DNA from 4 places in the Desulfobaculum bizertense DSM 18034 genome. Region 4 is predicted to be linked to each of the others. Evidence: predicted binding sites of a transcription regulator. Region 4 holds the regulator's gene; each other region holds the start of a gene.

Region 1 (7,817 bases), on a different contig from region 4:
TGAAAGTGCAGCTCTGGATTGATGCCACCTTTGCCAAAGAGCATGAACCACCACAGGTCGTCCAGACTGATGTTTTTTCGCAGCTCTTTTTCAACGCTTTGATGCGCAAAGTGGTGCACAAGGCAGTGTGGGTTCACTGCGGCCTGCAAGGACAGGCGAGAAAGCGTCTCGACAATATGTGGTTCATCCGGGCGGGGAGCATCGTCGCGCTCCATTGGGAAGGGGAGAAGCTGGCGGGTAAACGCGGCATCAAACAGAATGCATTCTGTGCTGAGGCTGGGGCGAAGAATATATTCTGAATTTCGCTGTTCCAGAAGCTTTTGGGTCAGCTGCTCATGAAGGATTTTTTCCCAGAGAAAACGGTGCGCAATACTGTTGTGCAAAAATGGAATGTCTGGGAACAGCTCGCGTTCTTCCGGGTAGTGTGCCCGAAGCAGGCGCTCCATAAAGGGCCGTCCGGTACGGCTGATGGGCGCGAGGGCCGAAACAATGGCCCGGCGGGGATTGCTGCGGGTGTTTCTGTAGGTCGAAAGAAGCCGGGGCAGCCAGTCTGGAGTGACAAAAACGTCTTCATAGAGCTTGACGATAGGGTCAGCAACATGGCGCCGCATGATGATATTGAGCATGGCCGGAAGGGGATTCCCCCCGCCAAAGCTGTTGCCCTCAATGACAACGACATTGTCGTGGCGTTTTTGAAAAGACTGGATCAGGACGGAATGTTCGCTGGAGCAGCCCGTGGACAGAACATAGATTTTTTTGAACTGCGCAAGCTCGGTGTACTGTTCCAGACATTTTGTGCACAGCATAAAGCAGTCCATGCGTCGGGAACTCATAAGCAGGAGAACCGGGCGGATGGACTGGAGTGTTACGGAAAGCGTATGTATGCGTGCCATGCAAAAAGACTCCTCGACCAGTGGGCAGGATACAGTTCAGAGATATTTCTCCTTATCGGCAGGGAAAAGCCGGGAGTTTAGCCCTGCATCTGTGCAGAATAGGGCACTTTTCCCTTAGTTCCTGTCTTTCTTTGTTTTTCAAGCAAAATATTTTTTGCACCCTTGTGCAGCGTCGCAAAGACTGCTGTGAGTACACGCTTTTTTTGACCTGCTACGGGGGCTTGTGCTCGACATGTGCAGCACGATGTGCAATGGTTTGTGCAAAATGTGCAAGAAGGCTTGCACAAAAGTGCACAGAATTGGGCGAAAAGAGTGCACATCCAGAGAGGGAAAAGAGAGCAAAATTTGTAGGGGCTTAAAATCATGGGCTTTTTATTTTTGGCACGCCTGATGCTATACCTTATGGCAGAAGATGAGCGCCCTCTCATCTTAACGGAGTGACGATATGTTGAAGAAAACATCCATCATGACCCTTGCTGCCCTCGTGGTTTTTGCCCTCTCCGCGGTGGCGTATGCAGGATCCTCCAATGTCCAGAATGTTCATCACTGGGGGAAAAACTACTGCGGTCAGGGATACCAAAACCTGACTCCTGAACAGCAGGCTAAGGCAGATGCTCTTTCTCAAGAGTTCATGACAGAGATGCAGCCCCTCAGACAGCAGGTTTTTGCCAAGCGTGCTGCTCTGGATTCTCTGATCGCAGGCGGCAATGCCAGTCAAGCCCAGATTGACAGTGCGACAGCCGAACTCAACGACGCCCGTAACCAGTGCTCGACTCGCCGTGTCGAATTCTTCCGCAGCATGCAGAGTGCAACCGGAATGTATCCTCCGGCAGGTCACGGTCATGGCCATGGTCATGGCTACGGACATGGACATAATGGAAGGGGCGGCTGTTACTAGCCCCAACAGCTCCTCTCGTTTCACACCCCTCCTCATCGATAAAGAAACCGGGGTTCGGCCTAGGCTGGACCCCGGCATTTTTTGAAGCTTATGGAATTTGGACTTCGCAAAAGCCGGGACACAAATCCCCTGATTATTGCCACACTTGCTCTCGTCGTGTTGGGCATGGGGATCAGTTACGTGACCTGGCATAACCTGAAGCAGCAGCGCGAAACCATTAATGAGCACATGTTTCTCTCGTCGCAGGTTATTTTGCGCGGGATTGAGACCAGCCTGTTGCGCGAGGTGCGCGGACATCAGGTCATGGGCCACGGCATGATGCATGGCCGGGCCGAGATAGAAAAACGAAAGGCCTCCATCCGCACCCAGATCGTGGAACTGCTGACTGATCTGGTAAATCAGAGCGAAGTTGATTTTCTTTCTTTATACACACAGGACGGAAAGCTCATCCTGACTGTGGCCGACAAGGGACTGGAATATCCAGAAATCCCGGCCTACGGGTGGGAAGCACTGCAAAAAACCGGCGAATGGCAGGCTTTCTACTCCAAGAACAAGCAGAATATTTTTGTTGCCGGTCTCCGCTCCAAACGCTCGCTCGGACAAATCGCAACGATTGATTCGAGTCTTCCGCCGCCTCCCGGTGGCATGGGCACACCGTACCTTGTGGTCGGACTTGACGCTTCCCGTCACCTCGACCAGTTCGGAAAATTTCGATCCACCGCCATGTACCAGACACTGTATGTGCTTCTGGTTGCTGTTTTTCTCTGGGGCCTTGCCATTGCGTACATGCGTCGCAGGGACATGGGAAAACGCCTGCATCGGCTGGAACGTTTTCATTCCAGACTCTTGGATACCATGCCGGAAGGCTTGCTGACGCTGGACAAGGATGGACTGATTTTGGCCGCAAATCCGGCCTCGGAAGCTATCCTGCGTCAGAATCGTGAAGGGACGCTTATTGGTCGTTTTTGGCAGAAGCTCCCGCTGAAGAGCGTTCCGCAGGAAGAGCTTCAGGGACATTTCCCTGTGGGAACCAGCGAGCGCACATGGGTGCAGTATGACTACGACGGTCGCTGCCTCGAAGTGCTGATGCTCCCCATTCCGCCCTCGGAGAAAAATCCGGATGAAGACGGTGAACGTCTTGTGCTGGTGCGGGACAGAACAGACATCAAGGCCCTTGAGGATGATCTCGCCGAAGTGCGCCAGCTTGCGGCTATTGGCCGCCTGGCAGCGAGCCTTGCCCACGAGATTCGCAATCCGCTGAGTGCGCTTCGTGGCTTTGCCCAGCTTTTTGCAGAAAAGCTCAAGGGGCGCCAGCCAGAACAGCAGTACGCCGAGATTATGGTGCGAGAGGCAGACCGTTTGAACAAGGTCGTTTCTGATTTGCTGTTCCTTTCCCGGCCGCGTCGCCCAGAGCTGATGCCTGTGGATATGCGCATGCTGTGTGCAGATATTCAGAACCTCACGGCACGCGATTTTGAACTCAAGGGTGCAGAGCTACACATGGAGCTGAGTCCAGACCTCGCCTTGAGCGCGGATATGGACATGCTCAAGCAGGCCTTGCTGAACCTTGTCATAAACAGCCTGAATGCGCTGCCAGAGCCGGACGACTCTGAGCAGGATGAGCAGGGTGACGGTCCAGAAAAACGGGCCGGTAAAGTAGAAATTTTGACTGAGCAGCGTGAAAACGCCGTGATGGTCGCCGTACGGGATAATGGACACGGTATGTCCGAAGATGACCGCGCCCATGCTCTGGAAGCCTTCTTTACATCACGAAAAGAGGGCACGGGACTTGGTCTCGCAATCGTACACCGCATCATGCGCGCTCATGGCGGGCAGGTTTCCATCCTGTCGCACACGGGCGAGCCTAGCGGTACGGAAGTTCAGCTTATTTTCCCAGTTCGGGTTCAGAATAACGAGAGTCGGGACGGAGTCGATGAAAATGCGTGAGTCTACTGACACACCAAGAGTTTTGGTTGTTGATGATGAGCCTGCCCTTCGCCTTTTGGTTGGGGCAGTGCTGCGGGATGCCGGATGGCATGTGATGGAGGCCGATAGCGCAGAGCGTGCGCTGGAACTGCTTCCTGATGCCGGACCGGATGCCATCCTGCTGGATATGCGTATGCCGGGCATGGATGGTCTGGAGGCTCTGGGAGCCATCCGGACTGCGATACCCGGTGTGCCTGTTGTCATGCTGACAGCATATGGCACGGTCGGTTCTGCTGTGGACGCCATGAAAAAAGGGGCGTTCGACTACCTGACAAAACCCGCAGATAATGAAGAGCTTAAGGCCGTTATGAACAAGGCGTATGATTATTCTCGCCTTGTGGCCGAAAACCGGGAACTTCGGCGTGAAGCTGGAGAAAGTTCCGGGTTTATAGGCCAAACATCTCAGATGGAGCAGGTTCGGGACCTGATTGCACAGGCTGGCCCTACAGAGGCAACTGTGCTGGTCATGGGGGAATCTGGTACAGGCAAGGAGCTGGTCACCTCTGCTCTGCACGGGGCAAGTGTGCGGGCCAAGGGTCCGCTCATTAAGGTGAACTGCGCTGCTTTGCCTGCTGACCTGCTCGAAAGTGAGTTGTTTGGATATGTGAAGGGAGCCTTTACTGGAGCAAACCGGGATAAACCCGGGCGCTTTCAGTTGGCATCTGGAGGAACACTGTTCCTCGACGAGATTGGCGAAATGCCACTGGAGTTGCAGGCAAAACTTTTGCGTGCACTTCAGGAAAAGATGGTGGAACCCCTTGGAAGTGTGGGGCCTGTACCTGTGGACGTGCGCATCATTGCTGCGACCAACAGGGACTTGCGGCGTGAAGTCGCAGAGGGGCGCTTCCGGGAAGATCTGTATTTCCGTCTGAATGTCTTGGAAATTCGCATCCCCTCTCTGAGGGAACGAATGGATGATCTGCCGTTACTTGTTGCCCATCTGCTGGAAAAGCTGGGGCGCAAGAATCGTAAAAAAATGCGCGAGGTCAGCCCGCAGTTCTTGGAAGCCCTTCAGGGCTATCCATGGCCGGGCAATGTGCGTGAGCTGGAAAATGCCCTTGAACGGGCTTTGGTCCTCTCTCGTACGGACTCGCTAAGCCCTGCGGACCTCCCCCCGCAGGTGATTGCTGGCAAAGCTCATACAGAGGAGAAGAATACAGTGGAAATGATGACTTACGGAGTCCTTCCTGCCCGGCACGAGATGTCGGCTATGTGTAACCGTACAGGCCCAAGTTCACTTGATGAAGCAGAAAAACAGGCCCTGATTGAAGCCCTTGGCGTTCATGGTGGGCACAGGCAGAAGACTGCGGATGCCCTTGGCATCAGCCGCAGAACCCTGCAATATAAACTGAGAAAATATGGCCTGACCCGACGGAGCTAAGAGTAGTTCTCAAGGAAAGAGAAAGACCGGAGTGCTTATGCATCCCGGTCTTTTCTTTTGTGCGTTATTTTTTGCCAAGTGCCGCCAGCAGCTTTTCCGGTGGTCGGCGTTCAGGAACTGTTGTGCGCAGTTCTGGGTTCTTGTTCCATTCGTCAGTGACATACAGGCCGCAAAAGCAGGATCCGAATTCGTCAAGATCTGCATCCCGGTACTCGCAGGGGCAGATGATGTCGCGGTCACTGTCAAAGGTGCCACTCGCTAGCCGACACGGGCAGGCCATGTAGCCATAGCGTTCACGGTTGGCAAGAAGACTGCGCATAAGTGGCATGGTCAGGCTCATGTCAGCGTTGAATCGGTACCCACGGGCTTCCTGAATCTTTTTTAGCTGTTCGTAGAGTTCCTGTGCATCCATTTTTAGCTCTCCAGCAGTTCCTTGATTTTGGCCTCGTCAAAGCCCACCACAACCTTGCAGCCATCAATGAGCAGCGTCGGGAATGACAGGGATGGATTGTGCTTTTTGAGTTCTTCAATGACCTGATCCCGTTCTGCCCCGTCGAGCTGGTCGACGTGGACGCAGTCGTATTTGACGCCGCATTCATCCAGATAGTCCTGTGCCCTTCGGCAGTGGACACAGGTTGATAATGCAAAAATTTTGACATCCTTTGCCATTGTGAACCTCCGTGGCGGGTTGTGATTTGCATAATCAGACTGAACAGAAAGAGACAACTCTGTGATACGGTCTTGGGCGATTGAGGTCAATGCAGTACAAAAAAAGACACATGTTCTCAGTCTGGAATACTCTGTTCTGCCAAAAGTCTATCAGACTTCATGGCGTCTAAACCAGCGCTCTGCGTAGCGGGAAAGGACAGAGCAGCTCACAGTGAGTATAAGGTACAGGATTGTAATAACAATCCAGATTTCAAAGGTCATGTACGTTGCGGCCATAAGTTCCATGCCCTGAAAGGTCAGCTCCTGAATGGAGATAACAGAGACAATGGCCGAGTCCTTGATGGTTGAAATAAACTGGCCAGTGAGCGGAGGCATGATGTGGGTCATGGCCTGCGGGAAAATAACATGGCGCATGCGATGCCACGGGCTGAGACCGAGGGCATAGGCGGCCTCGTACTGCTGTACGGAAACAGCCTGAACGCCTGCGCGAACGTGTTCCGTGATGTATGCACCTTCATAAATGGCAAGCGTGACCAGCGCGGAAAGGAATCCGGTGAACTGGTTCACGGGTGCGGCGGTGATGGCCAGAAATTCCTGCACCCACGGCGGGGCATTGCGCACCATGGTATCAATTCCCATTGCGGTGAAAATCTGGTCAGAAATGAAGAAATAAAAAATAAAGATCAGGACCAGCGGGGGAATGTTGCGGACCAGCCCAACATAGGCCTGACCAATAAGGCGGTTGAACAGGCTGCGGCTTGTGCGGGCCAGCCCCATGACAACGCCGATAATGGTGGCAAAGAGCATAGTCCACAGGCTGAGCTTGATCGTGGTGAGCAGCCCCTGTGTGAGAAGACCGGGAATCCATCCCTGGTCAGGGTCATGGAGCAGGAAATACTGCCCCAGTGCAGTCCATTTCCATTCGTAATCCAGCTGGGTATCAACCCGCCAGCCAAATGCAGCAAGCGCAGCAGCGATCACGAGAATGATGCCAATATCAAGTGGAGTAATACGGGGCTTTTTTGTGTGTAGCACTGGCTGTCCAGAAAGTTAGAAGCTGTGGGGTGCTTGCGGTGACCCCACATAACCGTGATGTTTACTGTACCTGAGACTGCCAGTCCAAGGTGGTGAACCAGTATTTCTGACGATCGAGAATCCAGCCTTCGGCCTTTGTGGCACGAATCCAGGAATTGACGAAGTTCAGCATGTCCACGTCACCCTTGCGCATGGCAATGCCATTAGGTTCGTTGGTAAAGTTGCCTGTCATGGGCAGGTAGAGCTTGTCTTTGTGCTTGATGGCTTCCTGAGCGGGAAGCGGAGCCATGCTGATGAAGGCATGGGCGCGGCCATTGAGAAGCTCCTGAACAGCCTGCGGTTCCTTGTTAAAGAGGCGCAGTTTGGCATTGGGCATAAAGCGTTTGGCCGCTTTGGCTGCGGTGGTGCCTTTGCGGGCCGAAATGACGATGTCCTCTTTGTTGAAATCCTCGAGCTTTGTGGCTCCGGGGATTTTTTTGGAGTTGGCAACAATGGACATACCCGTGGAGTAGTAGGGGATGGAGAAGTTGACCTTGACGGCGCGGTCGGCACGGATGCCCATGCCACCAATCAGGAGGTCAAATTTGCCAGCCAGCAGGGCCGGAATAATGCCGTCCCATGAGGTGGGAACGAATTCGATGTCAACGCCCATGTCTTCGGCAAGGCGGCGGGCAACGTCAATTTCAAAGCCGATGAATTTCCCGGTCTTGTCCTTCATGGCCCACGGGACAAAGGTATCCATGCCGACGCGAAGTGTGCCGCGTTTCAGGATGGTGGTCAGGGTGCTTTCTTCTGTGAGCTGACGCCCCAGTTTTCCGGCCTGAGCCGGAGCTGTGCTGACAAGTAGAAATGCAGCAGCAAAAAGGGCAATGGCCAAGGTATGAAGTTTACGCATCTGGTCTCCTGTGGGTTGCGGTTACAGAATCTGACTCAGGAAGGCGCGGGTGCGTTCCTC
Region 2 (7,817 bases), on a different contig from region 4:
GACAGACCCCGGGCTTGATGCCGGTATCGTCGCTGCCGTCCTTTCGTCTTTTTATGACAAGCCACTCCCAGAAGCCGCTGTCGTTTGGGGCGAGATCGATCTCAATGGGCAGGTGCGACCCGTTAGCAGCCACGACATCCGCATGAAGCAGGCTCAGCGTCTTGGCTATGGGCCTATTGTTGCCCCCTATGCCGAAGGCTCCGGCGTTCGCACTATTGCAGAGCTACAGAACCGACTCTTTGGCGGTGGGCGAAAGTAATGGGGGCCAGCCCCCAAACCCCTGCGTAAGGGAATGATTCCCTTACGTATCCTCATCGAGTTTGAATTCCATCCACGCTTCGCGTGAATGAAATTCAAACTTGGGTGAGAAGGCGTAAAGAGCTTCTTTCTCTTTCCCATGCGTTGCCACCATTTTCTTTTGAATGCCATATGGCATTCAAAAGAAAGGGTTAGAGTGCAAAGAAAAGAACACACGGGACGCCCACTAGGCCAAAATTAAAGGGCCGGATGTAAGGGAAAGCCAACGGCTTTCACACATCCGGCCCTTTAATTTTGGGCGATAGCGGGATTCCCAAGGGCCTCGTCCTTGGGCGGGGTCAAGGGGCAGCGCCCCTTGCAGGGGTGCGGGGACAGAGTCCCCGCCCAACAAAACATATGCGACGATTATAACACGTCCCATTCCTGCCCAGCGGGGGAGTCCTTAACGGCAATGCCGAGAGCGGCGAGTTCGTCACGAACGGCGTCGGAACGTTCGAAGTCCTTTGCTTTTCTGGCTTCGAGACGCTGGGCCAAAAGTTCTTCAACCTTGCTGAGATCGATGTCCTGACGCTTCACGCGAGTTGCTTTCAACTCCGCGAGAAAGTCAGCAGAGTCCTGCTGAAAGACACCGAGGACTTCGCCCCAGCTGGAGAGAAGCTCAAGTCCCTTGGTCCACAGCTTCTGAGCGCCTTCGGATTTCTTCCAGCTCTTGTTCTCTGCAACGCGTCCCATGAGACGAATGAGGCCGAAAACGTGGCCGAGGGCTGCGGCTGTGTTGATGTCGTCAGCCATTGCCTGATTCCAGTCGGCTTCGAGCTTCTTGAGTTCTTCGACCAACTCGGCGGGCAGCTCTGCTTTGGACCACTTGGCACGCTCAAGAGCAAGCTGTGCGTCCTGCTTTGCAGAGTAGATGCGCTTTAGGTTCTTCTCGGCATCGAGCATGTTCTCAGGGGTGAAATCAATTGGGCTTCTGTAATGCTTGGTCAGCAAAAAGTAGCGCAGGGTTTCAGCCTGATAGCTGTCGAGGATGTCGCGAATTGTGGAGAAGTTGCCAAGAGACTTGGACATTTTCTCAGAGTTGACCTGAACAAAGCCATTGTGCACCCAAAAACGGGCCATGTCCTTTCCGGATGCGGCTTCGGACTGGGCGATTTCATTCTCGTGATGGGGGAAGATAAGGTCCTGACCACCGCCGTGAATGTCGAAGGGCAGAGAGAGCTGCTTGTCGCTCATGGCAGAACACTCAATGTGCCAGCCGGGGCGCCCTTCACCCCAAGGGCTTTTCCACTTGGGTTCGCCGGGCTTTGCAGCTTTCCACAGGGCAAAATCAAGTGGGTCTTCTTTTTCATCGCCGGGCTGAATGCGGGCGCCGGAACGCATGTCGTCAACATCGCGACCAGAGAGCTTGCCGTAGTCATTGAAAGAACGAACGCGGAAATAGACGTCACCGGACTCAGTGGAATAGGCATGGCCCATGTCGATGAGTTTCTGAGTGAGGGCGATCATTTCTTCGATGAATTCTGTTGCACGAGGCTCGATGTCCGCGCGGGTCACATTCAGTCGGTCCATGTCCTCATGGAAAGCGCCGATGAAGCGCTCTGCGAGGGCGTGGGGATCTTCGCCGTTTTCGTTTGCACGGTTGATGATTTTGTCGTCAACGTCGGTGAAGTTGCGGGCAAAGGTAACATTGTATCCAACGTGACGGAGGTAACGCACCAGCACGTCAAAAACGACAGCAGAACGAGCATGTCCAATGTGACAGTAGTCGTAAGCGGTGATGCCACAGGCATACATGCGGACATGGTTATCGTCGAGAGGGGTGAACTCTTCCTTGCTGCGTGTCATTGTGTTGTAGAGCTGCATGTGCTGTACTCCGTTTTCACTCGGTTTATCAAAAATTTGAGTAATATAAGAAGCTTGTCCATCATTATGGGCAAGGGTGTATTGTGCACCAAATGTTTCATCTCGTCAAAGATTGCGAGGGGAAAGCCTTTTTATGCCTGCTGGTTCGCTGGGTACATGGCACTGACACAGGCAACAGCCTTAATGCCTTTTTTTGCACCGGTAAATCCAAGCTTTTCTTCGGTCGTGGCCTTAAAATTCACGTGAGATTTGTCTATGCGCAGCAGGTTCGCCACGTTTTTTTGAATTCGCTCACGGTAGGAGGCGAGTTTTGGACGCTGGGCGATGACGGTCAGGTCTACGTGTGTGATGGTGAGAGCCTTTTTTTCGACTTCCTGTAAGACTTCGTTGACCAGAATGGAAGACTCAATGCCTTCAAATTTTGCGTCAGTATCGGGAAAGTGCTTGCCAATGTCGCCAAGGCCAAGGCAGCCGAGCAGGGCATCTGCAAGAGCGTGGAGGAGAACATCACCGTCGGAATGGGCAATGACTTCAATGTCTGTGTCGACGGGAATCCCACCGAGGCGGAAGGGGCGGCCTGCTCCATAACGATGAACATCATAGCCCCAGCCGACACAGGGAAGCATGGTCTGGGGAGCCTGAGCGTTAAGCATAGACAGGTCCTCGGGGGTTGTAATTTTGATGTTTCCGGCTTCACCGGGAACGATACGCACAGTACCACCTGTCGCTTCAATCATGGATGCGTCGTCCGTGACGGAAAGCTGCTTTTTTTCGCAGGCAAGGTGGGCGCGAATAAGCGCCGCAGTGTCAAATGCCTGTGGAGTCTGGACCGCGCGAAGCTCACTACGGTTGAGCGTCTGGGTGACGGTGTCGTCCTGGTCAATGACTTTGATTGTGTCTGTGACGGGAAGGCCGGGGATGGCAGCTTCTGCACCGTGTTCCAGCGCAGAGATGAGCGCCTGCGCGAGTTTTGCAGAGGCAAAAGGGCGGGCCGAGTCGTGAACAAGGACTTTGCTGCATGCCTTGGGGAGAGCCTGCAGACCTGAAAAAACGGAATCCTGACGACGTGCTCCACCTGCCACACAGAGGCAGGGCATGCTGAGGTCATCGGTAGAACTCAGGCTTTCGACGTCTTTGGTGCAGGCGTCCAGCTCTTCTGGCGGGAAGACAAAGACAAAGCCTTTGATTGCAGGGACGCTTGCCAGCGTCCGTACACTCTTCCAGTAGAGCGGGGCACCTTCGTGATGAAGGAACTGCTTTTTGGTGTCGAGTCCTGCCTGAGCAAGGCGAGAGCCTTGGCCAGCGGCAAGGATAATGGTCCAGACTGACATGATGGTATCCTGCGGAGAAGTGTAAAAAAACGGCGCAAAGGATGAACCTCTGCGCCGTCTGGAAAAAAGGGAGTCGGACGATAAGCCGGGTTTTGTCCCCTTGCGGGTGACTGTCATTCCTCTAGGACCATAGTTACCTGTGGTCTCCAGCAACCTACCCGAAAGCTTCGACCGGGCCGGCCTCAAGCGCTTTCCTATTTGGTCTTGCTTCAAACGGGGGTTACCTAGCCTGCTGTGTTACCACAACAGCTGGTAGGCTCTTACCCCACCTTTTCACCCTTACCAGCCGAGGCTGGCGGTTTGTTTCTGTGGCCCTGTCCGTGGGTCGCCCCACCTGGACGTTATCCAGCGTCTTGCCCTATGAAGCCCGGACTTTCCTCCCCGGCTCAATGAGCCGCGGCGACAGTCTGTCTGACTCCCGAATATATGTGTCAACGCTACGCATGCGCAGCGGACGTTTTATTTGTCGTCTTCTGCTGTCTCAGGAGAAAACTTCTTTCCCCAGTAAATGAGGCGCTGGCAGTTGGGGCAGCTCAAAATCTGCTCACCTTTCTGCAGTTCATTGTATTCCTGCGGAGGAATCATGATGTGACAGCCAGTACACACGGATTCTTCAACCGGAACGATAACCGGGTGAGAAATGCGTGCGCGGATGAACTCGTAACGGCCAAGGATGCGGGGAGGAATAACTTCGCATGCAGCGTTACGTTCTTTCAGAAGCTTGTTCAGGCGTTTTTTGGTGGAAGTGGTGCGCTTTTTCAGGGTCGCAGCAAATTCCTCAACTTCCTTCTGAGACGTGGCGAACTGCTCTTCGAGGCGAATAACAACCTGGTTCTGCTCTTCCATTTCGCCAATGAGGTTGACCTTGTCTTCCTCGCGGGCGCGGTTGATCTTTTCCAGATTATCCATCTCGCGAACAACAGCCTGGTACTCGCGGGTATTGCCTGCGAGCATCATTTTGTCTTTGCTCTTCTGAATTTTTTCTTCGTTGCCTTCAATCTCTTCGCTCAGAACTTTGTTCTGGTGGCTCAGAACCTCAGCGCGATCTTTTGCATTGTCGAGCTGCTGTTTGATGAGGGCATTATTTTCTTCCAGCTCAGAGAGTTCCTTGGGAAGGCTCTCAAGTTCTTTTTCAAGAATGATGATTTCGTCATCGACTTTTTGCAGAACAATGAGCTGTTCAATCTGCTTGAGGTACATACTCAATGGGGTTTCCTCCTCGGCAGTAGCCTTTGGCGGCCGTCTGGCGGCTGCCGTGAATGTATGCAGTCCCCAATAGGGGCTGATGTCAGTAAGAAAGCATATCAGTTCCCGGCGTGAAGAGCGAATGGCTCAGTGCCAGGAATGAAATGCACGCTGATGCCGCTTTCGGACAGAGAGGCAGACAGCTCGTCGGCAAAAATATGGATCATCTTTTCTTCGAGGGAAAAATGTCCGACATCCACGAAGAAGAGAGAGGCATCAAGGGCCTGATGATATTTGACGTCGCCTGTAATGTGAACGTCTGCTCCTGCGGCGCTTGCCGCATCAAGTAGGGATGCTCCAGAACCGGTGCAGTATGACACGGTCTGTATGAACTCGGGATGCGTACGCCCTGTGACCCAAAAGTCACGGGGAACACAGTGTCCAAGCTCTTTGGCAAAGTCGTCCCATGCAAGGGGAGCTGGAAGATCACCAACAAAGCCAAAACCAACGTTGGCATTGTTCGGATCTGTTTGTTCCAGCACACTCAGGTTCAGCAGTCCAAGCTCACGAGCCAGCCAGCCCGCAGGGCCATCTGGCTGTGCATCCAGCGAAGTGTGGCTGGCATAGAGCCACGCGCCGCGAGATAAAACCATTCGGGCAACATCGAGGAACGGGCCGGGAGTATCCAGAAAACGAGGAGACATCGCCAATGGGTGATGCGTCAGAATGCAATCAGCCCCCCAGTCCAGTGCCTCTTGAATGGCATGAGGAGTGGGGTCGAGGGTGACTGCAAGCCGTTTTACTGAATCAACGCTTCCAGCAATCTGAACGCCGCTTTTGTCCCAGGAAGCTGCACCAGAAAGCGGTGCTGTTGCTTCGATGAGGGAGAGAACATCCGTGATATGCATTTGCGCTCCTTCAAAAAAGAAGGCGCTTCCTCACTCAGCGCGGGAGGAAAGCACCTGGCTTGATAATGCGAGTGGCATGTTCAAAAGCGTGCGGTGCGTTCGAGGAAAGACCTCGAAAACGCGCAGAGGAAGTACCAGAGGCTGTATTTTTTTGCAAGAAAATGAGCCAAAGGAGTTTTGAAAAACTTCAGTCTCACGCTCAAGAGCCAAACAGAGCAAATTTATGCCACAGTTTTGGGGTACTGGTCAAGATTGCAAGAGGGGAAATCCTGGAGCAATTGCGCGTGGTTTTGGTCGTGTGAGTTTTTATGCTGAGCGCTAGGTCAAGTCGCGTTCAATACGGTTTCGCCCATTGTGTTTGGCCTGGTACAGCGCCATGTCTGATCTGTGCAAGGCGCTTGCAAGCGTTTCTCCTTTCTGGAGGGTGACGAGCCCTATACTTACGGAAATAAAATGATTGCAGGCTTCTTCTGTTGGAACACACAGCTGGGCAATGCGTTTTCTGATTCGTTCGGCAACGCTAAGCGCACCGTCAGAGTCGGCCTCAACAAGGAGAATTGCGAATTCTTCACCGCCAATGCGTCCAAAAAGATCGTTTTGCCGAAGCTCTTTTGTGCAGTTTTCAGTAAAGAGCTGAAGCGTGCTGTCTCCGGCTTTGTGTCCGTAGATGTCATTAATCGTTTTGAAGTTGTCCAGGTCAAGAAACATGAGTGAAAGGGGAGATCCGTAGCGGTTTGCCCTGTGGATTTCCTCTTCTGCACGAGTCATGAAATGCTTTCGGCATGAAATATTAGTGAGGGAATCTTTTTGGCTCTGTGCCTTGATGGTTTCGTATGCGTTTTGAAGTTCCCTGTTTTTTTGCGTTAGCTCCCGTTGCATTTTGGCCATCTCATTGTTCAGCTTCATGATCTGGAACAAGAATTTTTCTGCATCTCCTGTGCTGGGGGCTGGCAGTGGAAGCTCTTGGGCACATAAGGAGGGATGCGGGATTTTTTCTCGTGCGGATTGAAACGACGACAGAAGAGAAAAAGCGGTACCCTTGTTCTGCATAAGAAAAACATACACAGCGTCTTGGGTCTGGATTCCACACAGGGCATATTCAGGACTGGGCGTGTCCTGAAAAAAACGGATTTTGTCCGCCGTGCTGATGCCAAAAGCGATGCTGTTTTTCCAGAAAGTAAAGAATGCGTATCTGGAAGAGGGGTGGAGAAATTCGACGAATTTTTTCCCTACGGAGTCTTTGAGCTGTTTAATGTCGCAAAAAAGTACACAGGTGATTTCTCCTTTTGAGGAGCACTGAATGCAAGCACATGACTCGTCCATAGTGTCCTTCTTTGGCTCACGCGATGAAGCGCTCCGCAGTTTCGACTGCATGCTGGGCATTGTAGGTCATTGCATCTGCTCCGACCTTTTCGCTCAGATCAGGATTGATAAGAAAGGCAACGCCACCAACAAGCGTCTTCGGCTGTACGGAAAGATCCCGATTGGCAAGCTCGTGAATGAGCGTTTTGGTTTGGGGGACTCCGCGAGACATTGTTACGGAGATGCAGATGATTTCTGGTTCTGTACGCTTAATGGCATTGAGCAGGTCTTTGAGTGGGGTTGCCGCGCCATAAAATGACGTTGTCCAGCCCTCAATTTCAAAGAAATCATTCACCATGCGCAAGCCAAGGTCATGAAGTTCTGAACCAAGACAGCAGCCAAGCATTTTGTGCCCATTACGTTCATTGGTCTGAGTGTAGGAATAGAGCTGGGCCATAAGAAGCTGAATAATGCCTGTACAGTAGTGCTCTGCCGCGACGTCGATTTTGCCAATCTGCCAGAGTCGTCCAATTTCATACATGACGGGCTGGAGTATGTGCAGATAGACATCCTTGATGGAAATTCCAGACTCGAGAGTTTCGAGTACAAGTTTGAAGGCTTTGTCTTTTTGTGCTGTGAGCAGAAGATGAATCAGTGTGTTTGCCAGCTGGGTCAGGTTTTCAGATCCCTGTAATTTCTGTTGCATGAGCTACTCCTATTCCTTCAAGGGGCTAAGAGCTTCGTAAAATGAGATTTCTTCAGAACAGAGCGGGACGAGGTGGTCTAAGTTGTCAATAAGCCACTCGTACATTGCCGCGACGTACTGGGAGAGTTGCGTGTCCAGTTCCGAGAGGATGTAGTTCTCGGCTTCCGGGAACATGGTACTCCAGTATTGGGGCTGAAAGCCCCGGGCAAGGTGGGTTCTGAGGTCCCAGATGGTGTTCTCGACGAATGATTTTGCGTCAAAAAG
Region 3 (7,817 bases), on a different contig from region 4:
CCGGTACAGCTGTCTCTGCTGTGCGGGTTGTTTTGCAAAATACACAGGACGCCACGCAGTTTGAACTGGAGTTTTTCCGTGATCCAAAGCTGCCAAAAGGGCAGTGCTGGGTGCACCCTTCACCGGGCGAAGCCAGCTTCCCTGTTGACGAAAAACTGATGAACGAACTGGAAAGCTTCCTTCCTGCCGAAGATGGCGGAAGTGAGGCTTTGTAATACATTCCGCCGTGCGCACGGGGCGCCGGTGAAAATCAAGGAGACCTACATGGCACGCATTACAGTCGAAGACTGCCTGCAAAACGTTAATAATCGTTTCATGATCGTGCAGATGGCCATCAAGCGCGTGAAGCAGTTCCGTGAAGGATATGATCCCCTGGTCCAGTGCAAAAACAAGGAAATTGTTACCGCACTGCGTGAGATCGCTGCTGGCAAGGTCGTACCCAATGAACATCCGGAAGAAGTCAGCGACACTGCCGCAAGCAAGTAAATTATGTCTCAAAGAGATTATTACGAAGTCCTAGGGGTTTCCCGGGATGCCTCTGAGGACGAAATTAAAAAGGCGTACCGCAAGCTCGCTTTTCAGTATCATCCTGACCGCAATCCCGGCGACTCCGAAGCTGAAGATAAGTTTAAGGAAGCCGCAGAGGCCTACGAGGTCCTGAGCAACGCCCAGAAGCGTGCCCAGTTTGACCAGTTTGGCCATGCAGGGATGAATGGTGGCGGATTTGGCGGTGGTGGTTTCCACAATGCCGAAGACGTGTTTTCTTCATTTGGCGATATTTTTGGCGACCTTTTTGGATTTGGCGGTGCTGCTGGTGGCAGCAGAGGCCCTCGCCCCACTGCGGGTGCAGACCTTCGCTACAATCTGAAGGTGTCGTTCCGTCAGGCTGCCAAGGGCGATGAAATCACCCTGAGCATTCCTCGGAAAGCCCACTGTCCTGAATGTCACGGTTCTGGTGCCGCAGAAGGTTCCGAGCCTGAGACCTGTCAGCACTGTGGTGGATCTGGTCAGGTGACCCAGAGTCAGGGTTTCTTCCGTGTTTCTGTCCCTTGCCCGGTGTGTCATGGCCGTGGTCAGGTGATCAAGAACCCATGCCCCCGCTGTAAGGGTGAGGGCATTGTTCAGGAAACCCGTGATCTTTCTGTCCGTGTTCCTGCCGGTGTAGACAATGGCTCCCGCCTGCGTCTGCGCGGCGAAGGTGAACCCGGCGAGTTTGGTGGACCTCCCGGAGATCTGTATGTGGTTATTTACGTGGAAGAAGACGATGTCTTTGAGCGTGAAGGCCAGCATCTGATTTACCGTCTGGATGTGAGCTTTACACAGGCTGCACTGGGCGACACCGTGGAGATTCCTACTCTTGACGAGCCGACCAAGCTGCATATCCCTAAGGGAACCCAGAGCGGCAAGGTCCTGCGCCTGCGTGATCTTGGTATGCCCGGCCTTGGTGGTCGTCCCCGTGGCGATTTGCTTGTTGAGGTTCAGGTTAAGACGCCAAAGGATTTGACTCGTGAGCAGGAAGATTTGCTTCGTGAGTTTGCCCGTCTCGAGGAAGAAAAGCAGAAAAAGCCCCTGCACAAGGTGAAGTCTTTTTTCAAAAAGACCGCAGATAAAGTCATGGGAGAGTAAGGCGTGACTGCAAAGCTTTCGCACATTGATGAATCCGGAAATACGAGAATGGTGGACGTGGGTCAGAAAGCCGTAACCCAGCGTGTCGCCATTGCAGAAACTCAGGTTGTTCTCTCGGCTCAGACATTTGCCATGCTTTCGGAAAATGCACTGCCCAAGGGTGACGCCCTTGCCACAGCGAAGATTGCCGGCATCATGGCTGCAAAGCGCACCGCAGATCTCATTCCTATGTGTCATCCGCTGCCGCTGTCATACGTAGACGTCCGTTTTTCTCCCGATGCAGAACGCTCGACGATTCGCATTGAGGCAGAAGCCCGTACCGCCAGCCAGACTGGTGTTGAGATGGAGGCGTTTACTGCGGCACAGGCCGCAGCACTGACAATTTATGACATGTGCAAGGCTGTCCAGCGCGATATCGAAATTACAGGCTGTCGCCTGCTTCACAAGAGTGGAGGCAAAAGCGGCACCTATAATGCCCCGCGCTAGACTGCTGCTGCGATACTGTTTTCAAAGGTCCGTACGTGTTTGTACGGGCCTTTTTTGTGCTCTGGCGGGCGCAAACGTAACATATTAGGACAAATTCCTGAAAAGCTTGAATCCATTTTGTGTTTGCGTGTAAACTGGTGCCTCTTGCGCAGTGGCGCAGTGTCTAAACGTTTCACATGGAGAAGAGAGAATGAGCAAAACCAGTAAGAATCTGGAAATGGCATTTGCCGGGGAATCTCAGGCAAACAGAAAATATCTGGCATTCGCAGACAAGGCAGACAAAGAGGGCTTCACTCAGGCTGCAAAGCTTTTCCGTGCTGCTGCGGCAGCAGAAACCATCCATGCCCATGCCCATCTGCGCCTGATGAAGGGCATCGGTTCCACCAAAGAAAATTTGGTGAGCGCGCTGAATGGCGAGACCTATGAATTTAAGGAAATGTATCCGGCCATGATTAAGGAAGCACAGGAAGAAGACGAGCGTGCTGTTGCCCGGTATTTTTCCTTTGCCAATGAGGTCGAGGAAGTTCACGCCTGTCTGTATGAAAAGGCTTTGAATGACACAGAGAATATGCCGAAAGTTGAGTACTACGTCTGTAGTGTCTGTGGGCATATTCACGAAGGAAAGCCCACAGAGGCGTGTCCTGTCTGTAATGCCAAAGTTGAGGCATATTTTTTGTCTGAGTAGTGAGTAGGAACAGAACGTAAAAAAAGAACGGCGTGGAGAGAGAGCTTTCCACGCCGTTTTCATAGAGGAGGGTGGCCGACTAAGCTGAGGCTAAGAAATGTCTTTTTTTGAAGGGCCTACCAGTTGCGGCGTCCGCCACCACCCATGCCACGACCGCCGCCGCCCATACCGCGGCCAGCGCCCATTCCACGACCCATTCCCATGCCACGACCGGCTCCAGCACCCATTCCGGCACCTCGGCCAAGGCCCATGCCCATACCAGCACCCATGCCAACATTGGCCTGAGTTGCGGTTCCGGGCTGCATGGGCTGCGCACCAGCTTCAACCTGCTGGACGGCATTTTCTACTGTCGATGCAGCAACAAGATAGATCGGGATGCCTGCACGGTTAAGTGCAGCTTCCGCATTGGGACCAACACGACCAGTGATGACGGCTTCTGCGCCAGCATCAATGACAGCCTGTGCGGTCTGAATTCCTGCGCCCTGAGCCATGACGGAAGCTCCGGCATTGCTGATGGGCGTGTATGTCTTGGCGTCAGAATCATAAAGCAGGAAGCTGCTTGCTCGACCAAAACGCATATCCATAGCGCTGTTGGGAGTACTTCCCATACTGCTGATTGCATATTTCATATGTGAACTCCTTGTTTACCTCTTCTTAGAGGCAACAAGTGTGCCGAATATGAAATATGAATAATTTAAGTATGTTAGCAAAATATGCTCGAAGGGAGGGGGCGAGAGTCGCGCCACAAAAGAAGGGATAGGGCGAGAATTGCGCCCTGGACGAAAAAAAAGACCCTACAAAAGTGTAGGGTCTTTTGTGTTTCTGGAGTTTACCAGGATTCGCGGACCTTGACGCCGTGCGATTTCATAACGTCTTTGCATTGGCGAATGGTGTACTGGCCGTAGTGCACAATAGAGGCGATAAGTGCAGCAGAGGCTTTGCCTTTGGTGATGGCATCAGCCATGTGCTCGGGAGAGCCTGCGCCACCAGAGGCAATGATTGGAATACCAACTGATTCAGAAATAAGTCGGGTCAGGACCAGCTCATAGCCGTCGCGTGTGCCATCTGCGTCAATGGAATTAATGCACAATTCGCCTGCACCGAGCTGTTCGGCTTTGCGTGCCCATGCTATGGCGTCGAGTCCTGTGTGCTTTCTGCCCCCGTGGATGACAATTTCATAGCCTGAGGGGATTTTTTCGGAAACGTCGACTCGGAGCACGTCCATGCCGACAACGATGCACTGTGCGCCAAATGCTGCGGCACCCTCAGAAATTAGCTCTGGTGTTTTGACGGCAGCAGAGTTGATGGAAATTTTTTCGGCACCAGCAAGAAGAACATCGCGCATGTCTGCAACCGTGGAAACGCCACCGCCAACACTAAACGGAATGAAAATCTGGCTGGCGACATTTTCAACGACCTTGAGCATGATGCCGCGGCCTTCGTGGGATGCTGTAATATCATAAAAGACCAGTTCGTCAGCACCTTCTTCGGCATAGCGTCGGGCCGTTTCAACGGGATCGCCAATGTCGACGTTGCCCTGAAACTTGACACCTTTTGTCAGTCGTCCATCGCGGACATCCAGACAGGGGATAACGCGTTTACTCAGCATTGGAGGCCTCCATGCAGTAGTCGTGGAAATTTTTCAAAAGCTGTAATCCGGGTTTTCCACTCTTTTCGGGATGGAACTGAACAGCCCAAAGCCCGTTTTTTCCGTGCATGGCGCAAAATTCCTGCCCATAAACGCTGGTGGCGAGGCAAAATTCTGGTGCAGGTGCAGGATAATAGCTGTGCACATAGTAGAATTCTGTACCAGAACTGATACCACGAAAAAGTGGTTCGTCATCGTGGAGGGGAGTTACTGCATTCCAGCCCATATGGGGAATGCGGACAGGGGTTCCGTCCTCTTCCCTCATTCCGGCGGAAAACAAGCGGCACTCGCCTGGGATGATGCCCAGAGTTTCGCAGTCGTTTTCTTCGGAATGCTCAAGCATGATCTGGCAGCCAACGCAGATGCCAAGCAGGGGCTTGTGTTCTGCGATGAGGTCTTTGAGGACGGAATCAAGACCTGTTTTCGTGAGTTCAGACATGGCCTGCCCAGCAGCTCCTACTCCGGGAAAGATAACGCCGTCAGCATGGCGCAGCGTGTCTGCGTCTGCGGTGATGACGTTGTCAATGCCGAGGTGTGTGAGTGCACGGGAAACAGATGTCTGGTTTCCTGCCTTGTAATCGAGAATCGCGAGCATATAATTTCCTCCGTAGAATAGGCAGAAATAGCGAAAATTTATTTTTTGTACAAGAAAAACCCCGTTACGACGTATGATTTTTGTCTGTGAAAGCTGCGCTACAGCTTTTTCAAAAAATGTTATGCTCTATAGAACTGGGTGTCAGAAGAAAGAAAAAGGAGAATCCATATGATTGTTGTCACCGGTGGCGCGGGTTTCATTGGCAGCGCTTTTGTCTGGAAACTCAATCAGATGGGGATAACAGATATTCTGATTGTGGATGACCTTGGATCTGGAGAAAAGTGGAAAAATCTCGTCAATAGATCGTTTAGTGACTTTTGTCATAAAGACGAGTTTCTCAAGCGTATATGCTGTGAACCCCTTCGGGGCCTGGATGCTGTTGTGCATATGGGCGCATGTTCCGCTACAACAGAGCGAGATGCGAATTATCTAATGGAAAATAATTTCCATTATACAAAGACCCTTGCAGAATATTGCCTGAAACATGGCGTTCGTTTTGTGAATGCTTCCAGTGCGTCGACCTATGGTGACGGAAGCCTTGGTTTTGATGATGCACCTTCGCAGGTATCGGCCTTGCGGCCGCTCAACATGTATGGCTACTCCAAGCAGCTTTTTGATGTCTGGAGTCTCAAAACAGAGAATGCAGACCGTCTGGTGAGTCTGAAATTTTTCAATGTGTTTGGCCCGAACGAGTATCACAAGGGCGATATGCGCTCTGTGGTGTGTAAGGCTTTTCAGCAGATTGCCCAGACCGGAAAAATGAAGCTCTTTCGTTCGGAGAATGAAAAGTACCCGGACGGCGGCCAGATGCGTGATTTTGTGTATGTTAAGGACTGCGTTGACGTCATGTGGTGGCTCCTGGAGCATCGGGACGTGAATGGCATTTTCAATTTGGGAACTGGGCGTGCTGAAACATGGAATGATTTGGTAAAAGCCGTGTTTGGAGCAATGAATCAGCCTGTAAATATTGATTACATTGATATGCCTCTGGAGCTTCGGGGCAAGTATCAGTATTACACGCAGGCTAATATGCAGCGCCTGAAAGACGCTGCTTGTCCGGTGGCATTTATGCCGCTGGAGAAAAGTGTTGAAGATTATGTTCGGGGCTACCTGATGGCTCCAGACCATTACCTTTAGAGATGAAGAGAAAAAAGGCCAGTCGCTGTGCGGCTGGCCTTTTTATGTGTGTGAAAAAGTCTTTCACCGGGCGTGATCGTGAACCCGACAGCTGCAGTCCAGCGGAGGCAGGTCCGCGAGATTGAACTGGAGGCCCAGCGATGAGAGAAAACATGGGTCAATCATTTTTTGTTCCTGACTTTCGCCAGACAGGTTTTCAAAATGCTGACCGCAACAGGTGATGTCTTTCAGCAGGGTTTCCCCGAACCCAAAGCCTTCAAAACTGTCGATGCTCAGATCAAGCTTTTGGGGCAGGTCCTGAGCTGAAATCCCCTCAATGCTCAAAGTTTGGCGGGCTTTGTTGACCGCCCCCATGAGCACAAGCACACTATTTTTGTCTGTGTCAGCAAGAAGCTGTTCCGTTGGGAATGGCTGGATAGAGCAGTCACAGTTCTCAAGATGCAGCTCGCGAACTGGCTCATTTCCTTCAAGCAGTTTGAGCGAAAGCGACGTCTTTGTGCTAAAGCCTTGCTGCCTGTAGAGTTGATGAGTATTTCGCCAGCCGTTCCAGTCAAAGCCTGCTTCTTCTGCAAAATGCGAGGCAAAGGTGTTGTCAAAGTAGAGAATACCCTTGAAGCAGGTGTTTGCTGCATACGGTGTGCTGTGTTTGCCGAGGCAATGACTGTAAATCCTGTGAATAAATCGTGCAGGAAGTGCGGTTATCACTATGTCATTTATATATCCGCTGAGTTCGACCCGTAACATAACGCATACTCCTTGTTGCGAATCGTCATTGAGTTTTAACGCACAGGGCTTTCGTGTATCTGAGCGTAAACGAGACGTTTTGGCAAGGAGTATGGGAAATTTTTCTCAAAAAGCGATTAGGCCCTTCTTTTAAAGAGCTTTTCCAAATCGCTCAATCCCCACTGGACCCTGACAGGGCGACCATGCGGGCAGTAGTCCCGGTCTGGAGTCGCAAGCCATTCTTCGAGCAGTGAAAGCGCTTCATCATCCGCCAGAATCTGATTGGCCTTGATGGCTGCTTTGCAGGAGAGCATTGCCCAGAGCTGGCTGATGTCTTTGGCCTGTTCGCTGAGCGCGGCTCGCAGGTAGTCGCGACCTTTGGAAATAGAGAGCAGGGCTGGGATACCTGTGATTTCAAGGCTCGTTTCGCTGTGTTCGCCAAAGCTGAAACCAAGTTGGGTCAGCTCGTCCTGTATTTCGGCAAAAAGGTTGCTTTCAGATGGGTGCAGCGACAGCTCCAGCGGGATTGCAAGAGGCTGTGTGTCGCCTCGTTTCCCGGCTTTCTCAAAGCTGTGATACAGGACCCGTTCATGCGCGGCGTGCTGATCGATAAGGGCGAGTGTCCCGTCTATGTAGCGTAAAATAAGGTAGGTGCGGGCAAGCTGGCCAAGATATTCACCTCCGTCAGAAGCGCTGAGCGTTCGCCATGGTGTTTCTGTGACGGCGTGCCTAAGCTGTGCGGCCGGGCCGGGTTCGTGTAGGCCCATGTCGCGACTGACGTCGGGCGTCAGGTCCAGATATGCTTCTTTTTCTGTGACGGCGTGGTGGTCACGGAAATTGGTGAAGCTGGGGCGAGAGAGTGGCTTGGAGCGTTCCGTAAAGGAAGACGTTCCGGCTCCGCGTGATGGGCTGCGCAC
Region 4 (7,817 bases):
TTAGCTTCAAAGCCGCGCTTGCTTGCCAGGTCGGCGTAAGCGATAGCGGAAACGATCGTATCAGTATCGGGATTCATATGACCAAAAACTAACATTCTCATATCCTCCTCAGATGGGATTAAGCACAATGGCGCATGTATTTTTACGCTTCGGGTTTGTGCCAAATAGCACAAAGCGCATATTCTGCCAAGCGATTGATTCAATAAATGAATTGTCCAGTATACACAGTAACTATAGCCTCTCCCTGACAGGCACAGGCGCAATCATAGACTTTTTTCTTGATAAAAAAAGCACAAAATGCATTTTTTGAAATTTTTTTTATGGAATGGTGATTTCAAGCGGGTTCCACAGCTCAAAAAAGCCAGCCGCAGCGATGCCGCACACGGCAATAATCAAAAAAGTATAGGCTTTTGTGAGCCGCAGGGAGAGAAGCGGGCCGAAGCTCGCAGCCATCCAAAGATGCCCCCACCCAAGCTGATGCTGCGGCAAAACATGAAAACCATGAAGACGCAACAGGCTCATAATGACGATAAGGCCGATGGCACAAGCTTCAAAAATCACAAAGTATAGCGCGACAGACTGAATAATTGATTTCCTGACAAAACGAGCTGGAGAATACTTCTTCGACGCACTTTTTACGTCACGCAGCAAAGCATTGTAGGAAGAATTCTGCCAATAGCGCTGCACATGCTCAAGCCGGGCAACCACCCAACTCAGGGGCATTGCCAAAATAATAGGAACCACAGCCTGATCAGGGCTTGTGAGTCCTAAAAAATAAATTGTCGATAATGCCGCCAGATTTGAAATAGCGGTATTGGGGGGAATAAAGGTTCCTGCGGGGATAAGGTCAAGCCAGAACAGCTCAAAGACCGCAGAAACAGAGAGCGCGAGATGGAGGTCTCCAAAAATAAGCCCCCACACAAGCCCCTGTACCATCGGACGCTCAAGCAGCCCGATGTTAAAGGCAAAGCGACTCAGGGAAAAGAGTACAAAAAAAAACCTATGGCCGCGAACCTCCCGACTTCGACAAGAGGGAAAGCTACCATGTTCGCCTCACTTGAACGGGTTCACTTGGAATACACCGAAAATCCAGTTCAACACCAGAAGACGCAAAATATCCAAGACACTGACAGTCTTCATCGGAAAGAGCGACATGTGCGCAGAGCTGCTCTTTTCCCGGCCCATAGTGAAGATTCCCTAAATTAAGCGTTGCCATGCCTAACCCATGCTCATGCGCACGGCGGGCATCTTCACAGTTCGCGAAAAGAATAAGCGCATCAGGCTCAGCTTCTGTTCCAAAAAGCTCCCGAACAAGGTTCGGCAAGCCTTCCACGGCCACGAATCGAGTTTCGATACCATGAGGGATGGCAAGTCCCATAATTTCCTGACGTAGATCGTCAGACGCAAGCGCATCATTCGCCACAAGGAGCCAGCGACTCTTGGTGAAAGGGAGCCAAGTCTCAATAATCTGCCCATGAACAAGCCTGTTATCTACGCGCACCCAAAACATATATCTACCTTTTGGAAACTTTGCGCCGCAGGATCTCACCCGCAACGACAATGCCCTGACAGCCCGCCGCGGAGGCATCCGCAGCAAGCTCTTTCAGTTTCATGGATCGGGAACCAAGGACCTTGAGCAGCATGGGGAGATTCACGCCAGTAATGACCTCGAGAGGACGGGAGCCAAGCAGTGAGAGGCTCAGATTTGTCGGAGTTCCGCCGAACATGTCTGTCAGAATAACAACTCCAGAGCCTGTGTCCAAGCGGTCCACGGCCTTGTGGAGATTCTCCAAAATTTCATCCATGTCCTGAGAGACGTCAACACCGACAGTCTTACAGTACTCCTGAGGTCCGAGAATAACTTCAGCGGCCTTTAACAAATATTCGCCATAATCCGTGTGCGTTACAATAAGTACGCCGACGTTCCTGCTATTTTCCATGCTCACGCGTCCTGCCAGGCATTGTGCCGGAACACGTCCGGCTCAGTAAAGGTGCTTTATTCAAGGTCCAAATGTCTATGTTCTAGGAATACTGCATAATCCGAGTCTCGCAAAGAGTCAAAAATCGCCTCGGCAATGGCAACGGACCGATGTCGTCCACCAGTGCAGCCAATCGCGATAGTCAACCGATATCTCCCCTCTTCTGCATAGCGGGGAAGCACGTAATGCAAAAACTCAAGCTGCTTCTCAAGGTATTCCTTACCAACCTGTGATTTCAACACATAGTCGGCAACGGCCTTGTCCCGGCCGGTGTAGGGGCGAAGCGCCTCAACAAAGTACGGGTTAGGCAAAAAGCGGAGGTCAAAAACAAGGTCAGCGTCCGTTGGCACACCATGCTTAAACCCGAAGGTCACAAGGAAAATGCGCAAACCATACTGCTTGTCCTGCAAAAAATTCCATTTGTCCTGAAGCGTGCGCCGAAGGTCATGGATGGAATAATCCGAGGTGTCCACGGTAATTTCAGCCTGCTCTCGCAGAGGAACCAAAAGTTCGTGCTCTTTCTCAAGAGCGGCATCAAGGCTCAGCCCCTGCTCCAGGGGATGAGGACGGCGCGTCGCAGCATAGCGACGGCGCAAGACCTCTGGGGCGGCCTCAATAAAGACAACTTTTGGAGAAACGCCCTGCTCTGCAAGCTGCTGAACAGCATCGTCCCACTGCTCCTGAAACTGAGAGTGGCGAACATCAAGACCCAAGGTCAAACCTCGGTGAAACACCTCTTTCTGGCTACGAAAGAGAGCCACAAGCTGTGGAACAAGGTTCGGGGGCAGACCGTCAACAGTCACAAAACCAAGATCTTCAAAGACCTTGAGTGCTGTTGATTTTCCTGCTCCAGAAAGCCCCGTCAGGATAATCACTGGAAAGCTGTTGTCTTCCAAAACCTGCGTCATAATTACGCCTCGAAAAGCAAGGCTTTCAGCTCATCCTCAGAAGCACTGAGGAACTGCTGACGAAAGTCTTCTTCTTTAAGCATTCGGGAAATGTGGGCAAGAACTCGCAAATGAACTCCTGCAACTTTTTCTGGCGCCAATACAAGGAAGAAAATTTTACACGGCTCAAAGTCCAGCGCATCAAACTCAACTCCTTCTGCGGAGCGGCCGACCACAACAAGAACACTTTCAAGCTCGGCAATTTTCCCATGCGGAATGGCGATACCGTCGCCAATACCAGTTGTACCCAGCGCTTCCCGTTCGAGAAGCACATCCAGCACATGGGTTTCATCAAGTTCAGGCTGTACGGAATGTACCGCAGCCACAAGTTCGGCCAGAACCGCCTTTTTGGTTCTGGCCGAAAGTTCAGGTATAATCAGTTCTTTCGAAAGAAAGTCACCAAGCTTCATTAGTCCGTCCCAGGATCAATCAAACCGTAATTGCCGTCCTTGCGCCGATAAATCACATTCGGGCGCTCGGTCTCGGCATTCAGGAAGACAAGAAATTCAAACTGAAGGGAATCCAGCTGCATTGCAGCCTCCTCCACAGCCATTGGCTTTGGAGGATAGGAGTCCGTTTCCACAATAGTTGGCGGTTCGCTGTGAGCCGCATCGGCAAAACTCACCACATCCATACGGACGAGGCCTTCGCCTCGACGGTAGCGATCTTTGCTCTTTTCGCGCAGCTTCCGGACCTGAGCGTTCATCTTGTCTACGGCCAGATCAATGCTCTGATACATGTCCTCGGACTTCTCCGTGGCGCTGATATTCATGTTGTCGCCAGTCAGCGTTGCATCGACGATATGGCGAAATTTTTCGACTTCAAGAGTTATGTTCAGTTCGGCGTTAGCGGTCTTGTCAAACTTCAAGAGCTTTCCAAAACGCTTGTTTGCATACTTTCTCAGATGAGGGGAAGGTTCGAAGTTCTTAAACGTGAGGCTAATGTTCATACTAAACTCCTTGAAGAGCTATGAAGATTACAGCGTTAAAAACAGTGTACGAATATTCCTACAGAAAAGAAAGACCTCGCCTCAAACTCCTAGAAAATCTGTTTCCGTTTTGAAGAAGAGGCGATCCCAAGAGAGCTGCGGTATTTTGCTACAGTTCTCCGGGCAATATTAATCTCCAGACGCTCTTTAAGAATCTCTGCGATTTTTTCATCAGACAGAGGTTTCTTGGGATTTTCGTCGCCAATGAGGCTCTTGATCTGTGCTTTTACACTCTCAGAGCCAACCTGACTTCCATCATCAAGCCCCAGGGCACTGTTAAAGAAGAACTTCAGCTCAAACAGGCCATGCGGCGTTGAAACATATTTACTGGTCGTAATGCGGCTAATCGTCGATTCGTGCATGCCAATGTCATCAGCAACATCTTTCAGAATAAGCGGCTTCAGATGCGTCACGCCCTTCTCAAAGAATTCATGCTGGAAACGCAGAATACTTTCCATAACCTTATACAAGGTTCGCTGACGCTGATACAGGCTTTTCATCAGCCACTGCGCAGAGCGGAAACGCTCCTGAACGTATTCTTTGTTGCAGGCATTGCGATCACTATGAATTGTATCAAGGTAAAATTCATTTACCGTGAGCTGAGGCAATCCATCCTCATTCAGGACAATAATAAAATCATCCTCATATTCATAGACGTAAACATCAGGGCTAATATACTGCGTGTCCCCACTTCCGTAGGCAGCACCCGGCATAGGGTCCAGAGTCTTGAGAATGTCCAAATATTCCTTGAGTTCTTCAAGGCTAATCCGAAACTTTCTGGCAAGCGGCTTAAAGCGGCGCTTCTCGATATCTTCGAGGTGATCCTGAACAATGCCCAATAAGATTGGGTCATCATACTCATAGAATTCCAGCTGGACGAGCAGACACTCGCGCGGGTCACGCGCAGCAACCCCAACGGGGTCAAACTGCTGCATAAGTTTGAGGACGGGTTCCACGTCCTCAAACGCACAGTCTGCTTCCTGAGCAACGTCTTCCAGATCGGCCTTAAAATAGCCCTGAGAATCAAGATTCCCAATAATTGCTTCGCCAATCTGAATTTCTGCCTTGCTCAGGCTGGAGAGATGGAGCTGCCACTCAAGGTGGCTCGCGAGGGAGGGAGAAACAGACAGTCTGTTCTCAAAAGACATCCCCTCTTCAGGGATTTCGCTATCCCGCCCAGCAGACTGCCGGGCAGTGCTGGAAAATTCACCAAGGTAATTTTCCCAGTCGGCGTTTTGCATGGCGGCCTGGTCTGTAACCGAGTCTGCCATTGCTTCACTGTTTTCGGTATGCTCAGCCGTTGTTGCGTCCTGAGCTTCCTCTGCTTTTTCCTGACTGGGTTCGGGTTGAGCTTCATCAAGAAGTGGATTTTCCAAAAGCTCTTTTTGAACCATATCGACAAGCTCAAAACGAGAGAGCTGCAGCAGTTTGATTGCCTGCTGAAGCTGAGGTGTCATCACCAGCTGCTGGGAGAGCTTGAGTTGTTGTCTGAGTTCCAATGCCATCGCTACTACATCTTTGCTGAGGAGGTGACAGGTACCTTTCCTCCAGGAACCTTCTCCTGAAGAAAAGAAAAGTTATTGAACAAAGCTCAAGAACTTGGTGCGGCAAGGGAATTCCCCAGCCGCACCTAAACCATGCCACATCCAGAACAAGCTTGCAACTCAGGATGGCAAGGATTTTGTATGGAAGGTAAAAATCAACGTATGCAAGGCATTAAAGAGAAAAGCCTTCGCCAAGGTAGACCCGCCGGGCGCGGGGATTGGCACAAATTTCTTCGGGAGTACCACTTAAAATTATCGAACCTTCATAGACAAGATAAGCCCTGTCGCATATTCTGAGGGTTTCCCGAACGTTATGGTCAGAGATCAGAACACCAATGCCTCGTTCTTTCAGAGAACGAACAATTCCCTGAATATCATCGACTGCAATGGGGTCAATACCTGCAAAAGGTTCGTCAAGCAGCATGAACTTGGGGTTCAGAATCAAGGCTCGGGCAATTTCAAGTCTGCGGCGCTCGCCACCAGACAGGTGCATTGCCTTCTGAGGACTCAAACGGGTAATGCCGAGTTCATCGAGCAAAGAATCTGCCCGCTTCTTCTGTTCGCTGCGCGAAAGCCCGCTCTGCTCCAAAATGATTTCCAAATTCTGGCGCACGCTCAATTTCTTAAACACAGAGCTTTCCTGCGGCAAATAGCTCATGCCCATGCGGGCGCGCTCATGCAGTGGAAGCGAGGTAATTTCCTCATCATCCAACCGCACAATCCCCTCATTCGGCTTGATAATACCCGCAAGCATATAAAAGGTTGTGGTTTTGCCCGCACCATTCGGGCCGAGCAGACCAACGACTTCGCCCTGTGAAACACTGACGGCAATATCCTGCACCACCCGGCGCTTGCCATAAATTTTGCACAGGTCTGTTGCAGAAAGAACCGACATGCTATTTTTTTCCTTCCTTGGGAGTAAAGAAAATGGCTTCGACCGGCTCGTTTCCGCCCACAACCTCGCTTCGGTTGTCCGTAAGCCACAGCTTGATGATTTTGCCCGCGATGCTGTTATCACCATCTTCGAGACGGGGCTTCACGGTCATCGTCACCAGGCTTTCGTCGGCATTGTAGACAGCCTTGCCACAAAAACCTTTCTTGCCCTCACGCACCAGTCGAACATTCCCGACGGCAACGATCTTGGACACAGCACCTGCCTGAGGACCAGGAGTTGCCACGGCCTTTTTGTCAGTTGGCTTCAAAAACACCGTCATTTCATCCGACCAGATTGTCATATCCGGCCGAACAACTTTTACAGAACCAGAAAAAACAACTTTGCTGCCGCTCTGGTCATATACTGTCTTCTGAGACGTAATCGTCGTCTTGACGCCCTGCTCTGCGGCAAAAGCCGGAGCGGAGAAAAGACACACACAGAAACAGGCACACAGAATGCGATGTAGAATTTTCAAGGCTATTCCTCCGCGGTGGATTTCTTGGAATCAATCAGCACGGCTGTCACACCGCCAGTTGCCGTAATTTCATTCGTTGTCAGATCCAGCCGAACCCGGGGAGCTTCGAGGTCCATACCTTCGCGCTCAATGCGGACATCTTTGGTCAGCACCAGCTCACGCTTGGCGTCGCTGTAGTTGAGCTGCTTGGCATACACCGTATTTTCACCAGAAACGATAACCACATTAGGCCACATTTCTGCTTCTCCACTCTCCTGATTCACACGCCCCTCGTCAGCAGTCACCGTTATCGGTTCCTCATTCTGACGTTCCCAGGTCAGGGTTGGAGCATGTACATCGACCAGAGCCTCATCCTGATGATAATCAGCACTTTTGGCGACAAGCGTCCAGCGAGAACCATCACTGGCAGAGCGCGTCAGTTCCACCCCCTGCATGGACATATCCACAGAGGGAGCCACAGGCTCCACAACCTCTTCAACAGAATGGCTCGCCACCCAGTAAAGACCGTAGCCTATGGCTGCAAGGCAGACGACAAAAACGACTGCAAGGAAAAGACGCTTCTGGTTCATTTTGTACTCCACGTATCCCACAGCTCTTCGAGCCGCCCCTGCGCATCAAGAATAAATCTCAATGCCTCGCGGACTGCCCCCTGCCCTCCGGGCCGAGACAGCACAAGTGAGGCCAGCTCACAGATTTCCGGCTGGGCATTGTTGACGGCAATGGGCAGACCGACCTGCCGCATTGGTCCGGCATCAATCCAGTCATCGCCCACATAAGCGACTTCGGACATATCCAGCCCATGCTTTTCGCAGATGCTTTTGAGCAGCGGAATTTTCTGCACATGTCCAGAGTGGTAATCCTCAATGCCGAGCTGCTTCATGCGAGCATCTACCGCGCCTGATTTCAGCCCGGTAATCACGGCAATACGAATTCCTACACTCTGGGCCAAC

What was found. Region 4 encodes sigma-54, which starts transcription at its own class of promoters, with help from an activator protein. Its sites were predicted from a motif close to CTGGCACGGNNNNTGCTT; they were not measured.
Region 1: the regulator sigma-54 is predicted to act here: its motif matches at 1,272-1,289, upstream of B5D23_RS00825 (Spy/CpxP family protein refolding chaperone).
Region 2: the regulator sigma-54 is predicted to act here: its motif matches at 3,615-3,632, upstream of ispD (2-C-methyl-D-erythritol 4-phosphate cytidylyltransferase).
Region 3: the regulator sigma-54 is predicted to act here: its motif matches at 3,456-3,473, upstream of B5D23_RS08740 (NifB/NifX family molybdenum-iron cluster-binding protein).

The regions. Positions count from the first base shown of each region.
Region 1 is NZ_FUYA01000001.1:171,499-179,315, forward strand. Features, by position in the region: gene B5D23_RS00820 (hypothetical protein) at 1-893, opposite strand, end outside; gene B5D23_RS00825 (Spy/CpxP family protein refolding chaperone) at 1,339-1,791, shown strand; gene B5D23_RS00830 (two-component system sensor histidine kinase NtrB) at 1,882-3,738, shown strand; gene B5D23_RS00835 (sigma-54-dependent transcriptional regulator) at 3,731-5,158, shown strand; gene B5D23_RS00840 (ferredoxin-thioredoxin reductase catalytic domain-containing protein) at 5,223-5,570, opposite strand; gene B5D23_RS00845 (glutaredoxin family protein) at 5,573-5,827, opposite strand; gene B5D23_RS00850 (amino acid ABC transporter permease) at 5,978-6,862, opposite strand; gene B5D23_RS00855 (transporter substrate-binding domain-containing protein) at 6,924-7,757, opposite strand; gene B5D23_RS00860 (amino acid ABC transporter ATP-binding protein) at 7,779-7,817, opposite strand, start outside.
Region 2 is NZ_FUYA01000005.1:11,352-19,168, reverse strand. Features, by position in the region: gene radA (DNA repair protein RadA) at 1-259, shown strand, start outside; gene cysS (cysteine--tRNA ligase) at 664-2,121, opposite strand; gene ispD (2-C-methyl-D-erythritol 4-phosphate cytidylyltransferase) at 2,253-3,452, opposite strand; RNA gene rnpB (RNase P RNA component class A) at 3,518-3,871, opposite strand; gene B5D23_RS08275 (zinc ribbon domain-containing protein) at 3,912-4,652, opposite strand; gene B5D23_RS08270 (Nif3-like dinuclear metal center hexameric protein) at 4,757-5,545, opposite strand; gene B5D23_RS08260 (GGDEF domain-containing protein) at 5,864-6,868, opposite strand; gene B5D23_RS08255 (cobalamin B12-binding domain-containing protein) at 6,885-7,553, opposite strand; gene B5D23_RS08250 (hypothetical protein) at 7,563-7,817, opposite strand, start outside.
Region 3 is NZ_FUYA01000005.1:109,467-117,283, reverse strand. Features, by position in the region: gene B5D23_RS08765 (hypothetical protein) at 1-215, shown strand, start outside; gene rpoZ (DNA-directed RNA polymerase subunit omega) at 265-486, shown strand; gene dnaJ (molecular chaperone DnaJ) at 490-1,626, shown strand; gene moaC (cyclic pyranopterin monophosphate synthase MoaC) at 1,630-2,112, shown strand; gene B5D23_RS08745 (rubrerythrin family protein) at 2,303-2,797, shown strand; gene B5D23_RS08740 (NifB/NifX family molybdenum-iron cluster-binding protein) at 2,914-3,426, opposite strand; gene hisF (imidazole glycerol phosphate synthase subunit HisF) at 3,627-4,406, opposite strand; gene hisH (imidazole glycerol phosphate synthase subunit HisH) at 4,396-5,040, opposite strand; gene rfaD (ADP-glyceromanno-heptose 6-epimerase) at 5,209-6,177, shown strand; gene B5D23_RS08720 (hypothetical protein) at 6,241-6,921, opposite strand; gene mutL (DNA mismatch repair endonuclease MutL) at 7,038-7,817, opposite strand, start outside.
Region 4 is NZ_FUYA01000004.1:237,501-245,317, forward strand. Features, by position in the region: gene B5D23_RS07765 (manganese-dependent inorganic pyrophosphatase) at 1-101, opposite strand, end outside; gene B5D23_RS07770 (PTS sugar transporter subunit IIC) at 319-978, opposite strand; gene B5D23_RS07775 (PTS sugar transporter subunit IIB) at 1,040-1,510, opposite strand; gene B5D23_RS07780 (PTS sugar transporter subunit IIA) at 1,515-1,940, opposite strand; gene rapZ (RNase adapter RapZ) at 1,997-2,887, opposite strand; gene B5D23_RS07790 (PTS sugar transporter subunit IIA) at 2,890-3,336, opposite strand; gene hpf (ribosome hibernation-promoting factor, HPF/YfiA family) at 3,336-3,875, opposite strand; gene rpoN (RNA polymerase factor sigma-54) at 3,965-5,419, opposite strand; gene lptB (LPS export ABC transporter ATP-binding protein) at 5,631-6,353, opposite strand; gene B5D23_RS07810 (LptA/OstA family protein) at 6,355-6,867, opposite strand; gene lptC (LPS export ABC transporter periplasmic protein LptC) at 6,870-7,436, opposite strand; gene B5D23_RS07820 (KdsC family phosphatase) at 7,433-7,817, opposite strand, start outside.